2 linked regions of the Tomitella gaofuii genome follow. The protein of the gene in region 1 interacts with the protein of each later gene in a pairwise test. Links are inferred from orthologs where the notes say so. Each region holds a gene or a part of one and is shown on either strand. Other genes may lie near its edges.

Region 1 (8,308 bases):
AGCACGCGCCGCAGGAGTGCCCGCACGCGCCGGCGTCGGCGGGCGGCATGGCTGCGGCGACGCGCTGCGCGATGCCCGCCCCCACCGCGGTGAGCACCACCGCAACCACGGGTGCGGCGATGACGACGAACAGCGCGGCGGCGGCGTCGAGCAGCAGTCCACCGCACGCACCGAGCACGAGGACCGCCGCGGCGCCCAACTGTGCGGGTGCGGCGACGCGGTTGGCGGTACGGAAGGTGGCGTCGTCCCGCAGGGTCGCGTCGGTGCGCAGGCCCCACCACCGGTTGCGCGGAAGGCTGCCGGAGAGGGCCGCGGCGGCGACGGCGCCGAGCGCGACGGCCAAGACGAGGAACACGATTGCAGCGATCACCACGCGATTCATGATATCCGACCGCCCGCACGATGAGCGCGGGGTGCGCCGGGCGCTGCCGAACCGCCCGGTGCCCACCCTCTATCCTGACGTGTGCAGCGTGCCTGCAGTGACTGCCTGCAGCGTGTCGACAACCCCGAGTAGATGGTGACGCCCGTGACCGATTCCGCCTCCCGCAGCACCGCGACCCCGGCCGGAGCCGTGTCGGCGCCCGACGCCGCGCCGCCGCATCGCTACACGGCGCACAAGGCCGGCGAGATCGAGCAGCGCTGGCAGCGGTCCTGGGAGTCGGCGGGCACCTTCCACGCGCCGAACCCCACCGGGCCCCTGGCCGGCGCGGTGCCCGACGACAAGCTGTTCGTCCTCGACATGTTCCCCTACCCGTCGGGCGCCGGGCTGCACGTGGGCCATCCGCTGGGCTTCATCGCCACCGACGTGTACGCGCGCTACCACCGCATGGCCGGCCGCAATGTGCTGCACACGATGGGTTTCGACGCGTTCGGGCTGCCCGCCGAGCAGTACGCGGTGCAGACGGGCACGCACCCGCGCACCACCACCGAGCAGAACATCCAGCGTTACCTGGGGCAGATTCGCCGCCTGGGCCTCGGCCACGACGAGCGCCGGCGCGTCGCCACGACGGACGTCGAGTTCTACAAGTGGACGCAGTGGATCTTCCTGCGGATCTACAACGCCTTCTTCGACGCCGAGCAGCAGAAGGCGCGGCCGATCGCAGAGCTGGAGGCCGAGTTCGCCTCCGGCGAGCGCACCCTGGACGACGGCCGCGACTGGTCCGCGCTGACGGCCGCAGAGCGCGCAGAGGTCATCGACGCGCACCGGCTGGTCTACCGCTCCGACTCGCTGGTCAACTGGTGCCCGGGCCTGGGCACGGTGCTGGCCAATGAGGAGGTCACCGCGGACGGGCGCAGCGACCGCGGCAATTTCCCCGTCTTCCGCAAGAAGCTGAGCCAATGGATGATGCGGATCACCGCGTATTCCGACCGGCTCGTCGACGACCTCGAGCTCCTCGACTGGTCCGAGCAGGTCAAGTCGATGCAGCGCAACTGGATCGGCCGCTCGCACGGTGCCACGGTCAAGTTCTCCGTGGCCGAGTTGCCCATCGAGGTGTTCACTACGCGCCCCGACACGCTCTTCGGCGCCACCTACGTTGTCCTCGCCCCCGAGCACGAACTGGTGGACCAGCTCACCACCGCGTTCTGGCCGGAGGGGCCGAACGGCGAGCCGGTGGACCCGCGGTGGACGGGAGGAGCCGCCTCCCCCGCCGAGGCGGTGCAGGCGTACCGCGACGCCATCGCGTCGAAGTCCGACCTGGAACGCCAGGAGAACAAGGACAAGACGGGCGTGTTCACCGGCAGCTACGCGGTGAACCCGGTCAACGGTGCGCAGGTGCCGGTGTTCATCGCCGACTACGTCCTCACCGGCTACGGCACCGGCGCCATCATGGCGGTGCCCGGGCACGATCAGCGCGACTGGGAGTTCGCCACGGCCTTCGGGCTGCCCATCGTCGAGGTGGTGCGTGCAGGCGAGGGCAACGACGATGCGGCCGCCGGCGAATCTGCTGTCGACGTGACCGAGAGCGCCTATGCGGGTGACGGTTTCGCGGTGAACTCGGCCAACGTCGAGGGTCTCGACATCAACGGCATGGCCGTCGACGAGGCGAAGCGCACCGTCACCGAGTGGCTCGAGGGCCACGGCGTGGGCACCGGCACGATCCAGTACAAGCTGCGGGACTGGCTGTTCGCACGGCAACGCTACTGGGGTGAGCCGTTCCCGGTGGTCTACGACGATACCGGCGAGGCGCACGGCCTGCCGGAATCGATGCTGCCGGTGGAGCTTCCGGAGGTGGAGGACTACCGGCCGGTGAGCTTCGACCCGGACGACCGCGACTCCGAGCCGTCGCCGCCGCTGGCCAAGGCCGTCGACTGGGTGAATGTGGAGCTGGACCTGGGCGACGGGCTCCGGCACTACAGCCGCGACACCAACGTCATGCCGCAGTGGGCCGGAAGCTCCTGGTACCAGCTGCGGTACATCGACCCGACGAACACCGAGGCGTTCTGCGATCCGGAGAACGAGCGCTACTGGATGGGCCCCCGGCCCGCCGAGCACGGCGCGGCCGACCCGGGCGGGGTGGACCTGTATGTGGGCGGGCTCGAGCACGCGGTACTGCACCTGCTGTACGCGCGGTTCTGGCACAAGGTGCTCTTCGACCTGGGGCACGTCTCGTCCAAGGAGCCGTACCGGCGCCTGTTCAACCAGGGCTACATCCAGGCCTACGCCTACACCGACGACCGCGGCATCTACGTGCCCGCCGACGACGTGGTCGAGCGCGAAGGCGGGTTCTATCTGGTGCATGCGGACGGCACGGAGCAGAAAGTGCACCGTGAGTACGGCAAGATGGGGAAGAGCCTCAAGAATTCCGTCGCGCCGGACGACATCTGCGAGCAGTACGGCGCCGACACCCTGCGGGTGTACGAAATGTCGATGGGGCCGCTCGACGCGTCGCGCGCCTGGGCCACCAAGGACGTCGTGGGCGCGCAGCGGTTCCTGCAGCGCGCGTGGCGCCTCGTGGTGGACGAGGAGTCCGGTTCCGTCACGGTGACGGACGACGAGCCCGACGAGGCGACGCTGCGGGCCTTGCACAAGGCGATCGCCGGCGTGCGTGAGGACTACGCGGCGCTGCACGACAATACCGCGGTGGCCAAACTCATCGAATACACCAACCACCTGACCAAGGCCTACCCGGCGGGCGCGCCGCGGGCCGCCGTGGAGCCATTGGTGCTCATGCTCGGCCCGGTGGCCCCGCACCTGGCGGAGGAGATGTGGTCGCTGCTGGGCCACGGGGATTCGCTGGCGCACGGCCCCTTCCCCACCGCCGACGAGAAGTACCTGGTGGAGGACACGGTCGAGTACCCGATCCAGGTCAACGGCAAGGTGCGCAGCCGCATCACCGTGCCCGCGGACATGGCGAAGGCCGACATCGAAGCGGCGGCGCTGGCTGACGAGCGCATCGTGGAGCTGTTGGGTGGCGCGCACCCCAAGAAAGTCATCGTGGTGCCCGGCAAGATGATCAACGTGGTCAAGTAGGGGGGCTCAGGCCCGGCGACGGGTGAGCGCGTGCCGACGCATTCGGGTGGGAAGGCGTCGGCACACGCTCACTGGTCGAAGACGTTGGCCCGCGCGGGGTCGTCGGCCCGGCTCAGCCGACGCTCTCCAGGCTGCCGAACACGCTGCACAGCGATGCGAGCGAGCCGCCGCACGCCGGGTTCGGTGGGGTGTACACGGCGATGCCGACGGGGTGGTCGACGGCGGTGGAAATCACGCGCCGGTCGGAGCCGTCGAGGTGCATAGTGACGATCTGATCGGCCGCATCCGCCGTGACGAACAGGGTGTCACCGTCCGCGACGATGCCGGTCGCGCGGTCGATACCGGTGGCGATCGTCTGTGGGTCGGTGCCGTCGGGGTTCATCGAGGTCACCTCGGTGTTGTCGGTGACGAAGAGCCGCCCGCCCGCGAAGGCGATGTCGCGCGGGCTGTCGAGCCCGCTCGCGACCGTCGTCACATCGTCGCCGGCGGTGGTCATGGAGATGATCTCACCGTCGTTGATGTTGGCCACGTAGAGCCGGCCGTCGTGCACCGCGATGCCGGTATGGGCGACTGTATCGGCAGCGAGGGTTTCCCTGTCGGTTCCATCGGGCAGCGACGAGAAGATCGTCCCGGAAGCAGTGTCGGCCACGTAGAGGCGCCCGCCTGCGGTCGCGATGCCCTCAGGGCCTGCCAGGTCCGAGATCACCACATGGGCGGGCGCGCCGTCCAGCGGCACGGCGACGACGTTGCCGTTCCTGAAGGAAGCGACGTAGGCCGTGTCGCCGATGACCGCCACATCCTGCGGCCCGTCGATTCCGGTGGCGTCGAGCATTGCGGTACCAGATCCGTCGAGGCCCATCGTGGTGACCGTGCTGTCGGCCCAGCCGGTGGCGATGAGCGTCGGCTCGGTGGGCAGCGGGTCTGCTCCCGCGGCGGTGGCCCCGCCCGCGGCGACCCCGACGGCGAGTGCTGCCGCGGCGGCCAGGTGGGCGGCGCGGCGCAGGCGGTGGTGTGAACGCATGGCGGATCCTTACGTCGTTGAATAGGTGTTCCTTGGAAGACTAGAACTGTGCGATCCGGAAGGAATCCGCCAAATGACGTAGACCGGACGGACACAGCGTCACGGTTGCATAACGGGCCTGCTGGTCTGCGGACGTCCGCACGGCGGGAGCGAGGCTGGCGGGGCGCGGACGTCACTCGCGTACGCTCCGGTGGAACGAGTTCTCATTCCGCCGTCACCGTCGAGGAGCACCCATGGCACCCGCACCCGAGGCCGTCCGCAAGACCATCGAGGCCTACATCACGGCCGTCACCACCGGCACCGTCGACGAGATCGTCGGCCTCTTCGCGCCGGGCGCCACGGTGGAGGATCCGGTGGGCAGCGGTGTGCGGGACACCGAGGAGTCGATCCGCGAGTTCTACAGCGTCGTCGCCGGCATGAAGCAGACCGGCGAGATCTACACGGCCCGCATCGCCGGCGCCAGCGCGGCCTTCCACTTCCGCATCACCACGGAGGCCGGCGACCAGACCGTGGAGATCACCCCGATCGACGTGATGACCTTCGACGACGACGCGAAGATCACCAGCATGCGCGCGTACTGGGGTCCGGAGGACATGGTCACCAAGTAGTAGGCGTCCGCCGGTCAGCTCGTCGGCGTCAGTGCGTGCTCGGCAGGGCCGTCGCCGCTGAGCACCGGCCGCGCCTGCCGCACCGACCAGGCGGCGGCGACGACGGCGATCGCCACCACGAAACAGGCGAGCGTGTACCAGATGTTGCCGATGGGGTCGCCGTTCGCGGTGACTCCATCGACGGCGTCGGCGTAGTCCGGCAGCGCCGACGCCCACAGCACCGCGAACACCACGAGGTAGACGATCGCGTACAAGCGGATGAACGGGTTGTCGTACCGTGCGGCGTCCGCCCCCGTGAGCAGGCCTGCGCCGGAGCCGGGGCGCAACCGCAACCACTGCCGGGTGAGCACCACGACCGCGATCACCGCGATGACGGCGAGCTCGATCACGTAGCCGGCGGCCCGCCAGCCATTGCCGCCGATCCCCATGATCGTCGCGGGCATCGGCAGAATGAGCACGCCCACCGACGCGAGGAGGCCGACACCGACCGTGCGGCCTGTCAACCCCCATCCGCCGAATCGCCTGCCGGCGTCAGTACCGTGCACGCCGAATCGCCTGCCGGCGTCGACGTGCCGGCCCACGAAGAACTGCACGCACAGCGCCAGCGACATGGGCCAGAGCGCCGCGAACACGACGATGGACGGCACGGGCACCGCGTCGAGGAACGGCTTGGCGATCTCGTTGTCCGCCGACCACTCCCACCAGCGCAGCTGCGGCCCGAGCTGGTCGAAGATCTCGTAGAACGCGTGGTGCACGAAGCCCACGCAGGCAGCGCCGACGAACGTCCCGTAGCGGCGGAACACCCCGAGCATCCGCACCAGCTCGAACGCCACCGTGGCCATGAGGGGATAGATCGCCACGATGTACAGCGGCAGCCGGCCCCACAGGAAGTCGACTGCGAACACGTTGTGGGCGAACATCGTTCCCAGGTACTCCTCGGTGCCGAAGGCAGCCGGAAAGTAGATGGGCGGTTCGATGATGAACAGGAAGAACAGCGCGCCGATCCACAGCACCAGGTTGGTGGGGTCGCCGTGGCGGCGCAGCCGGACGATCGCGTACACCAGCGCCAGCACCGAGCCGGCGATGATGAGCGTGCCCAGCACCGGCAGCGTCCAGTTCTCCAGGCCGAAGGGGCTGCGGAACGAGACGACGCCGCCCGTCTCGGCGCACGAGAAGCCCATCGAGTGCGCGAGTTCGGCGAAGGCCGGCGAACAGTGGTCGGTCATGCGGAACTCCCTGTAACGGACGGGTGGTGAGCGGGGTCAGGAAGCGGTGGAAGTGGTTTCGGCCGTGTACCAGCGGGTGACGTGATACCCGTCGTCGTAACGGCGGAACCACACGTCGGCCAGGGCGGGCAGGTTCTCGTGCTCGGGGTTGTGCCGGGGCAGCTGGCTGCGCACGGTGCCGACGAGCGCGACGAGCTGTTCGCGCATCGGCAGCGCCGTGAACGCGCGCGGCATGGGTCCGTGGTCGACGTACTCCATGCCCGGGATGAGCTTGGCGAGGCGCTGACGGCGGCGGTGGTTGGCGAACATGCACATCGCGTCCACCTGCCGATCCTCCAGCGGCACATGCTTGTTGAAGCCCTCGCAGGCGATGCGGATGACGTCGAGAACGTGCTTGAAGATCGACGGCGCCATGCGCATGCGGTAGGCGTCGCTGCCGATCACCGAGTCGAAGATGATCAGCGCGGAGCTGCGGTGCTCCACCTCCTCGACGAAGTGCCAGATGAACAGAGACGCGACGCGGTCGTCGCCGGGCCGGAACAGGCTCGCCTCGTTGTCGAGCATCAACTTGAACACCGGGGTGAAGGTGGCCTCCAGGTCCGCGGTGTAGGCGAGGCGGTAGTCGGCGGAGGTGTCCACCGCGAGCTTGTCGAAGGCGCCGATGACGCCGTCGAGGGTCTCCTGCAGCGACGGGTACCGGCGCACCAGCGCGGCGGCGTGCTGGCGGTGGGCGGCCGAGTGCTGTCCCTCCTGGCGGACGAACGCGGTGGCCTCCTCCGCGATGGCGGGGTCGGTGATGCGGGGCATGATCTCGCGGATCATGTTGACGATCATCTTCTCGAACCCGATGGCCAGGAACGACACGGCATTGGCCATCGCGGAGAACGACGGGTTGTCGGGGTTCCAGTTGAAGGGGACGTCGTACTCGTCGAAGGCGAAGCGCATCTTGCGCATCTGCAGATCGGTCATCGGCACACTCCTCGCCGTCCGGCGCCGCCCGTCGGCGCGCAGGGGTTATACGAACATACAAACATTCGGATTACTGTATGGTCAACGGTGGATGCATCGCGGCAGGTGCCGGCGGTCTTCGTGCGGGGCGTGCGGCGGGGCGCATGGTAGCGTCGGCCGGGCCGCTCAGCGGCGGTCCGGGGTGATGGGAATCGGGTGCGCCCCGGAGCACGGGGCATTGCGAGACGAGGACACGGCAGGTGGCGCGCAGACGAGGCTGGGGCGGTGCACCCCCCGCCAACGATGAAGAGGCCGCCGAGAGGATCGTCGCCGCTGCGGTGGCACTGATCACCGAGACCGGGGCCGGCATCACCATCGCCGACGTGGCCGAACGGCTGGGCGTGATCCGTCAGACGGTGTACCGGTACTTCCCCAGCGCCGATTCGCTCATGCGCGCGGCCGCGATCGCCTCTGTCGACGGCTTCCTCGACCGCCTTGCCGCGCACGTCCGTGGCCTCACCGACCCGGCCGGCGCGATGGTGGAGGCGGTGCTCTTCACGCTCGAAGAGGTCCACCGGATCCCCCACCTGGGGCTCATGCTTTCCGGCGAGCATGCGCAGGGGGTCACCGCACCCGAGGCGATCGCCTTCGGCATGACGATGATCCGGCGCTTCGACGTGGACTGGGAGGCCCACGGCTACGACGAGGCGGCGCTGCGCGAGCTCGTCGAGTTCGTGCTGCGGACCATGCAGTCGTTCTTCCTGTCGCCCGCGGACCCTGCCTGGGGGCGCGCGGTGCTGCGGCGCTATCTGGACCGGTGGATGGGTACGGCGATCGCCGCGCAGGCGCGGATCGCGCCCGCCCGGTAGGGGGCTGCCGAACGGCCGGTCCCGCGTTCAGCGCCCGGTGGGCCGCAGCACGATCTCGGTCGGGTGCGCGTCCGCGGGGGTGCGCACGGCATTGCCGACGGCGCGCGCGACGGTGGCGGAGGCGAGGAACCGCCGCGGGTCGTACTCCGCGCCCTCGGAGGCGA
Region 2 (8,404 bases), 1.6 Mb from region 1 along the record:
GTGCGTCGTGCAGGTGCGCGCGCACGGCGGGCTGGCGCGCGCCGAGGCCGAGGCCGTCGGCGATGCCATCCGCATCGACCTGGCGGAACCGCTCACCGGAGTCGCCCGCGGCCAGGCCGCGGTTCTCTACCGGCCGGACCCGGCGGGCGACGTGGTGCTGGGCAGCGGCACCATCAGCGCCGCTGCCCCCGCGACGGCTGCGGCGTCCGCGGCGGAGCCGCGGTGACGCTTCCGGAGACTCTGCCGGGGGCGGTGCCGGGAGGGGCGGCGACGGGGGTCGGTTCGTGGCCCGGCACCGACGAACGCGAGGCGGCCCGCACCGTGGTGGGCGAGCTGGGGGAGTTGCCGCATCTGGTGGAACTGCCGGGGCGGGGCATCGGTGCGGACATGGTCGGCCGCACGGCGGCCCTGCTGGTGGACCTGCCGGTGGACCGCTCCGTCACCGGCTATCGGCTCGCCGACCGCCCGGGTTCGGTGTTGCGGACGGCGCGGGCGCACCTGGCCCGCGACCTGGACGCGGCGGAGGAGGCCTGCGAGCGTGCGGGGGTGCGCGGCAGCGGGGCGCCGATCAAGCTGCAGGCCTGCGGCCCGGTCACCGCGGCAGTCGAGCTGGAGCTGCGCTCCGGGCGGCGGGTGCTCACCGACCGCGGCGCCGTGCGCGATCTGAGCGCGTCGCTGGCCGAGGGGTTGCGCGCGCACGTGCGCACCGTGCGCCGGCGGTTCGGCATGGAGCCGGTGCTGCAGCTGGACGAGCCGCGGCTGCCGGACGCGCTCGCCGGCGCGGTGCCGGGGCCCACGCGGTTCGACCCGGTGCGGGTGCTGCCGGAGCAGGAGGCGAGCGGCCTGCTGGACGGCGTGATCGGTGCGGCCGGCGGAGCGCCGGTGCTGGTGCACTGCTGTGCGCCCGGCGCGCCCCTGGAGTCGCTGGGGCTGCTCCGGGGTCTGCCCGTCGCCGGGGCGGCGGTGCCGATGACGGACGCGGGGTTCGCGGAGCATCCCGCTGCGCTGGACACGCTGGGGGAGTGGCTCGACTCCGGTCGGACGCTGGCGCTGGGCCTGGTGCCCGCCCGGCGCCCCGGCGGGCCGCCGCCGGACTGGCATCCGCTGGCCCTGCCCGCGGTGCGGCTGGCCGACATGCTGGGGTTCCCGCGGCGGGTCCTGGCCGAACAGGTGCTGGTGACCCCAGAGTGCGGGCTGGCGGGCTCCGACCCGGAATGGGCACGCACGGCGCTGTCGCTGGCGGGGCGCATCGCCGCGGAGTTCGCCGGCGACCCGGACGCCCTGTAGGGGGCGGCCGGGACCTTCGGAGGGGCGGACGGGATCAGTCGCGGACGACGAAGGCCCGGCTCACTCCGGCGATCGCGGCGGCCGCGATGACGATGATGCCGTAGATGACGGTGGCGGTGGACAGTGACAGCGCCGACACCAGCGCCCCCGCGATCACCGTCGGCACACCGAACGACAGGTACGCGGTGGTGTAGAGGGCGGCGAAGAGCGCGCCCCGGCGTTCCGGCGGCACGACGGGGGCGATCGAGCCGATGACCCCCATGAAACCGGTGCCGAAACCGGTGCCGGTGACGGCGACGGCGGCGACGTAGAGCGGAAGCCACCCGGTCTGCAGCGCGATGAGGCTCACCAGGGTGCCCGCGCCCAGGGTGCAGGCCGCGAACACCATGGCGGTGCGCGGCGGGCGGGCGTGCATGGCGAACACGGCGAGCATGCCGGCGATGGGGAGCACGGCGATGACGGCCGACTGCGCGAGCGGGCCGCGGATGCCGAGCTGCTCGGCGGCGATGTCGGGGCCCAGCGAGAAGAACAGCCCGCCGGTCGCCCAGCCGGCCACGATGATCGGGATGCTGATGAGGAACAGGCGGCGAACGCCTTGCGGCACGGACATCCGGGGGACCAGCGACCGCCGCCACCCTGCGACGCGCGCCGAGGTCTCCGGGACCAGCCACACTGCCCCGGCGACGAGGCAGTACGCGGTCGCCAGGGTGCCGAACACGATCGCCTCGGCGTGCGTGGAGACCGCGAGCGCGACTCCCGCGGACAGTGCGCCGAGCGACAGGCCCACCATCGGCGCGGCCGCATTGAGCAGGGCGGCACGCATCGGGCGCACGGGAGGGGCGAAGTCGCTGATCGACGCGGACAGCGCCGACAACAGAAATCCGCTGGCCAGACCCTGCACGGCCCGGCCCGCGAACAGGCCGGCGGACGACTGCGCCGTCCACAGCAGCACCATGCCGCCGGCGAGCACCAGGAATCCCGTCGTGATCACGGGGCGCCGCCCGATGTGGTCCGACAGCGAGCCGACGGTGAGCAGCGTCGCGAGCAGCGCCACCGCGTACACCGCGAAGACGAGCGTGATGCCGACGGGGGAGAGCCCGAAGCGCTCCTGCATCCGCGGGTAGAACGGCGACGGCGCGGAGGCGGCCATGAGCAGGACGGTGAGCGCGGTGCCGGAGAGGGCCAGCCCGGCCCGCCTGCGTGGCGGTGCCGTGGGCGCCGCGGGCGGCGCACCGGCGGGCGAGTCGCTCCGGGTGGTGAGTGAAGTCACGGGGCCTCCGTCGATGGGGAGAAGGCTGTCGGTGCCGGGAGATCTTCGGTTCGAAGAAGTCCGAACTGTTTCAGGCTAACCGACCGGACCCGTTGGTTCAACTATGATGGAACCATGGTGGGCGGAACCGATCTCCAGCACCCGGCGCGCGACGCGATCGACCTGGGCGACGTGCTCTTCGCGCTCAGCGCGCCGGACCGGCTCTCGATAGTCCTGCAACTGCAGCAGGGGCCGTTGACCGCGGCCCGCTGCACGGCGGACGGCGGGCCGGTGCCCAAGTCGACCAAGTCGCACATGCTCAAGGTGCTGCGCGAGTCCGGCGTGATCCGCAACGAACCGCAGGGCCGCAACCGCGTGCTCACGCTGCGCCGCGCCGACCTCGACGCGCGTTTTCCGGGGTTGCTCGACGCGGTGCTCGCCGCGGGCGCGGACGCCGGCGGCGGGGCGGCGGCCGCCACGGGTGCCGCGGCGCGCCCCGGCGCTAACCTGGACCGGTGACCGATCGCCACGCTGAGACCGCATCCGACACCGCACCGGCGCCGGCCGCGGGCGCTGCCGCCGGGCAGGGACCCACGCCCGGCGAGGCCCGGGCGCGCTGGCGGGAGTTGGCCGACGAAGTGCGTGAACACCAGTTCCGCTACTACGTCAAGGACGCGCCGACCGTCTCCGACGCCGCGTTCGACGCACTTCTGCACGAACTGAACGATCTGGAGGAGCAATACACGGACCTGCGGGTGCCGGACTCGCCCACGCAGCTGGTCGGCGGCGCCGGATTCACGACGCAGTTCGCGCCCGTGGAGCATCTCGAGCGGATGCTGAGCCTGGACAACGTCTTCAGCGCCGAGGAATTGGGCGCGTGGATGCACCGCACGGAGGCCCAGGCCGGAAAGGCCGTCGACTACCTGTGCGAGGTGAAGATCGACGGCGTCGCGATCGACCTGGTCTACGAGCAGGGGCGGCTCACCCGGGCGGGGACCCGCGGCGACGGCCGGGTCGGTGAGGACGTCACCCTCAACGCCCGCACCATCGAGGACATCCCCACCCGGCTCACCGGCACCGACGAGTTCCCCGTGCCGGCGGTGCTCGAGGTGCGCGGCGAGGTGTTCTTCCGCCTCGAAGACTTCGAGGAGCTCAACGCGGCGCTGGTGGCCGAGGGCAAGGACCCGTTCGCCAACCCGCGCAATTCCGCGGCCGGCTCCCTGCGGCAGAAGGATCCCGCGGTGACCGCACGCCGCCGGCTCGGCATGATCTGCCATGGCATCGGCCGCCGCGAAGGCTTCGCGCCGGTGTCGCAGTTCCACGCCTACGAGGCGCTGGCGGCCTGGGGCCTTCCGGTGTCGAACCACACCGTCCGCGTGCGCGGCGCGGACAAGGTGCTCGAGCGGGCCGATTACTGGGCGCAGCACCGCCACGACATCGAGCACGAGATCGACGGCTTCGTCGTCAAGGTCGACGACATGGCGCTGCACGACGAGTTCGGCGAGACGGCGCGGGCGCCCCGCTGGGCCATCGCGCTGAAGTTCCCGCCGGAAGAGGTCAACACGCTGCTGCTCGACGTGCGGGTGGGGGTGGGGCGCACCGGCCGTGTGACGCCCTTCGCTCTGATGAAGCCGGTGCTGGTGGCGGGCTCCACCGTGGCGCAGGCGACGCTGCACAACGCCTCCGAGGTGGACCGCAAGGGTGTGCGGGTGGGCGACACGGTGGTGATCCGCAAGGCCGGCGACGTCATCCCGGAGGTGCTCGCGCCCGTCGCGGACGCGCGCCGCGGCGACGAGCGCGTGTTCATCATGTCCACGCACTGCCCCGAGTGCGGCAGCCGGATCGCCGCCGGCAAGGACGGCGACGTGGACCTGCGCTGCCCTGACACCCGCCACTGCCCGGCCCAGCTGCGCGAGCGGCTGTTCCACCTGGCCGGGCGCGGCGCGTTCGACATCGAGATGCTCGGCATGGAGGGGGCCGCCGACCTTCTGCGCGCGGGCGTGATCGCAGACGAGGGCGACCTGTTCACCCTCGACACCGACGCCCTGCGCCGGACGACGGTGTACACGAACAAGGGCGGCGCCGTGTCGGCGACGGGGACCACGCTGCTCGAGCACCTCGCGTCCGCGCGCGACCAGCCGTTGTGGCGGGTGCTCGTGGCCCTGTCCATCCGGCATGTCGGCCCCACGGCGGCGCGCGCCCTGGCCGCCGAGTTCGGCAGCCTCGAGGCCATCGACCAGGCCGACGAGGAGCGGCTGGCCGCCACCGAAGGGGTGGGGCCCACCATCGCGGCCGCCATCATCGAGTGGTTCCGCGTCGACTGGCATCGCGAACTGCTGGACAAGTGGCGCGCGGCGGGGGTGCGCATGGCCGACGAGCGCGACGAGTCGATCGCCCGGACGCTGGAGGGCCTGTCGATCGTCGTCACGGGCACGGTCGAGGGTTTCACCCGCGACAGCGCGAAGGAGTCGATCGTGAGCCGCGGCGGGCGCGCGGCCTCGTCGGTGTCGAAGAAGACGGCGTTCGTGGTGGTGGGCGACGCCCCGGGGTCCAAGTACGACAAGGCGGTGTCGCTGGGGGTCCCCGTGCTCGACGCGGACGGATTCCGTCGACTGCTCGCGGACGGCCCGGACGCGGTGCGTCCGCCGGAGCAGGAGCAGTGACCGGCGGCGCCGGACGCCGGGCGGGCGCCCGCCGGAAGGCGGCGATTATTGCAAGACGGTGGCGATGATGCCGGTGATGTAGCCGAGCCGCGCCACTTCGGCAGGGCGGAACTGCGGGCCGCCGTTGCGGCCCAGCAGCAGCACGGCCCCGCCGTCGCCGATGGGCGCGGCCGCGAGCGCGATCTCACCGGCCCGCCAGACCTCCGGCACCCAGTCCGCGTCGGTGCGGACCACCTGGGCCGTGCCCACCTGTTCCGACACAGGGCCGTCGGGCCAGGTCTCCGGGGTGCCGGGGCTCGCGTACAGCGGTGCGGCGCCCGCAGCGCCGGCGCCGTGATCGAGCACCGCCGCCCAGTGCACCTGGAGGGCGCGGGGCGCGGCGTCGACGAGCCGCTGCAGCCCGCGCCGCGGCGAACCCGCCACCAGCTCGATCAGCTCCAGTTCGCGATGGGTGTCGAGGTTGCCGACGAACGGGCGGATGGCGTCGACGACGGTGTCGTCCAGCGCTTCCGCGGCGGTGATGAGCACGTCCGGCAGCGCCCCGGTGGGAAGGTTCACGACGATGTCGTCCACCGCGTAGCCGCCGCTGCGCTCGATGACGTCCAGGGACTGGATGTCCGCCCCGGCCTCGCCCAGCGCCAGGGCCAGCAGGCCCAGCGTGCCCGGGCGGTCGGGGAGCACCACGCGCAACAGGTACGACAAAGCCGGCTCCTCAGCAGTTCACTTGCGGTACGGGGCCATTGTCGCACCGCGGCCGCGGTGCGGGAGCGACGGCGAGGCCGTGCGCGTCGCCCCGGATCCGGGCCGTAGAGTTGAGCGAAACCAGCGTCGGGCGGGATCGATGCCGGGTCCGTCAGCGACGGGCCGTACGGCGGCAGCCGACCCGCCGGTAGGCAGGCCGCCGCGTCGGCCGGAAAGGGGCATCGGGTGCCGGAGATCTCCCGTGACGAGGTCGCACACCTCGCAATGCTGTCGCGACTCGACCTGACCGAGGGCGAGCTCGACGAGTTCGCCGGCCAGCTCGACGCCATCCTCGGCCACGTCAAAACGGTCTCCGGGGCCGACACGGCCGACGTGCCCCCATTGTCCGAGCTCACCGGCGTGACCAACGTGGGCCGCGCCGACGTCATCGCGCCGGGCCTCACCGCCGCGGAGGCGCTCTCCGGCGCGCCGTCCGTGGAGGACGAGCGCTTCGTCGCACCGCAGATCCTGGGAGAAGAGCAGTGACCGACCTGACCCGCCTGGCCGCCTCCGAACTGGCCTCGAAGATCCACGCGCGCGAGGTCTCGTCGGTGGAGGCCACCCGTGCCCACCTCGACCGGATCGAGTCGGTCGACGGCACCGTCGGCGCGTTCCTGCACGTGGCGGGGGAGCAGGCCCTCGCCGCCGCCGGGCAGGTGGACGCCGACCTCGCGGGCGGCGCCGAACCCGCATCGCCGCTCGCCGGTGTGCCGTTGGGGCTCAAGGACATCCTCACCACCACCGACATGCCCACCACGTGCGCGTCGAAGATCCTCGAGGGCTGGGTGTCGCCGTACGAGTCGACGGTGGTCGGCAAGCTGCGCGCGGCCGGGATCCCGATCCTCGGCAAGACCAACATGGACGAGTTCGCCATGGGCTCGTCCACTGAGAACAGCGCATTCGGACCCACGCGCAATCCGTGGGGGACCGACCGCATCCCCGGCGGCTCCGGCGGCGGTTCGGCGGCCGCGCTCGCAGCGTTCGAGGCCCCGCTCACCATCGGAACGGACACCGGCGGGTCGATCCGTCAGCCCGCGGCGCTCACCGCCACCGTCGGCGTCAAGCCCACCTACGGCACCGTGTCGCGCTTCGGGCTCGTCGCCGCGGCTTCGTCGCTGGACCAGGCGGGGCCCTGCGCCCGCACGGTGCTCGATGCGGCGCTGCTGCACCAGGTGATCGCCGGGCACGATCCGCGTGATTCCACCTCCATCGACCCGGCGGCCCCGGCGGTGGTCGACGCCGCGCGCGCCGGTGCGCACGGCGACCTGGCGGGCGTGAAGGTCGGCGTGGTGCGCGAATTGCACTCGGACAGTTACCAGCCAGGAGTCCTGAGCTCCTTCGACGCGGCCGTCCAGCAGCTCAAGGCCCTCGGGGCCGAGGTAGTCGAGGTCTCGTGCCCGGCGTTCGAGCACGCGCTGGCCGCGTACTACCTGGTCATGCCCTCCGAAGTGTCCTCCAACCTCGCGCGGTTCGACGCCATGCGGTACGGACTGCGCGTGTCCGACGACGGCGCGCACAGCGCCGAACAGGTCATGGCCGCGTCACGGTCCGCCGGCTTCGGCCCGGAGGTCAAGCGGCGCATCATGATCGGCACCTACGCGTTGTCGGCCGGCTATTACGACGAGTACTACGGGCAGGCGCTCAAGGTGCGCGCGCTCATCGCTCGCGACTACGCGAAGGCCTTCGAATCGGTCGACGTCCTCGTGTCGCCGACCAGCCCCGTCACCCCGTGGAAGCTGGGCGAGAAGGTCGACGACCCGCTGGCGATGTACCTGTCCGACCTGTGCACGCTGCCGACGAACCTCGCCGGCAACTGCGCCATCTCGGTGCCCTCCGGCGTCTCCGCCGACGACGGGCTTCCCGTAGGCCTGCAGATCATGGCGCCGGCGCTGGCGGACGACCGGCTCTACCGCGTGGGCGCCGCATACGAGGCCGCCCGCGGGGCAGTCGCGTACCCGGAGCTGTAGCGGGCGACCCCGCGGCCGCCTCATCCGCACGTCGGCAGGCCGCGCACCTGCCCGTCCCCGTAGACGTGGCCGGTGCCGGGCGGGCCCGATCGCGACACGATCACGTCCACGCTGCTCTGCAGGAAGCTCACGCCGGGGAGCCACGGCGGAGCCGCAGCCTCCGCTGCGCCCCCGGCCGGGTGCAGCGCCAGCGCCGGGTCCCAGCGGGGCACCGGATCCGAGGCGTTCACCACCACGCTCGAGCGCTCGGGGACCGGATCGGTGAAGCGCGCCGGCGGCCCCACCCACAGTGCCCCGCACACCATTCCGCGGGCCTGCGGGGCGTCGGCGAGCGCCCGCGCGCCGGCTGCGGCGCCCATGCTCTCGCCGTAGACGTACAGTTCCGGCCGCTGCGGCGCGGGCACGCTGCGGACGCGGTCGGCGACGGCGGAGATCAGCGCGTGCGCGGCCGCGGCGGCGTCGTCGGGCGTGAAAAGGTAGGACACCCAGCTGGGTGT

Evidence for each region.
Region 2: the proteins of H4F70_RS20005 (region 1) and ligA interact in binary tests that used the Escherichia coli proteins (3 or more experiments, as listed by UniProt). The link is inferred for Tomitella gaofuii from one-to-one orthologs.

Annotation. Positions count from the first base shown.
Region 1 is NZ_CP059900.1:4,318,394-4,326,701, reverse strand. What follows is about bases 141-3,672. They hold H4F70_RS20005 (leucine--tRNA ligase), read left to right. Parts: upstream 141-514; coding sequence 515-3,472; downstream 3,473-3,672. Other genes in these bases: H4F70_RS20000 (NHL repeat-containing protein), read right to left, coding at 3,585-3,672; H4F70_RS20010 (SdpI family protein), read right to left, coding at 141-373. Outside these bases: more of H4F70_RS20010, read right to left, coding at 1-140; more of H4F70_RS20000, read right to left, coding at 3,673-4,493; H4F70_RS19995 (nuclear transport factor 2 family protein), read left to right, coding at 4,727-5,101; H4F70_RS19990 (hypothetical protein), read right to left, coding at 5,116-6,327; H4F70_RS19985 (metal-dependent hydrolase), read right to left, coding at 6,364-7,296; H4F70_RS19980 (TetR/AcrR family transcriptional regulator), read left to right, coding at 7,536-8,144; H4F70_RS19975 (SDR family oxidoreductase), read right to left, coding at 8,172-8,308.
Region 2 is NZ_CP059900.1:2,746,785-2,755,188, reverse strand. What follows is about bases 2,773-5,680. They hold ligA (NAD-dependent DNA ligase LigA), read left to right. Parts: upstream 2,773-3,162; coding sequence 3,163-5,199; downstream 5,200-5,680. Other genes in these bases: H4F70_RS12760 (ACT domain-containing protein), read right to left, coding at 5,245-5,680; H4F70_RS12770 (ArsR/SmtB family transcription factor), read left to right, coding at 2,773-3,055. Also shown: tRNA 2-thiouridine(34) synthase MnmA, read left to right, coding at 1-226; H4F70_RS12780 (uroporphyrinogen decarboxylase/cobalamine-independent methonine synthase family protein), read left to right, coding at 223-1,287; H4F70_RS12775 (MFS transporter), read right to left, coding at 1,322-2,557; more of H4F70_RS12770, read left to right, coding at 2,672-2,772; more of H4F70_RS12760, read right to left, coding at 5,681-5,901; Asp-tRNA(Asn)/Glu-tRNA(Gln) amidotransferase subunit GatC, read left to right, coding at 6,127-6,426; Asp-tRNA(Asn)/Glu-tRNA(Gln) amidotransferase subunit GatA, read left to right, coding at 6,423-7,907; H4F70_RS12745 (alpha/beta-hydrolase family protein), read right to left, coding at 7,928-8,404. UniProt on the Escherichia coli protein: DNA ligase that catalyzes the formation of phosphodiester linkages between 5'-phosphoryl and 3'-hydroxyl groups in double-stranded DNA using NAD as a coenzyme and as the energy source for the reaction.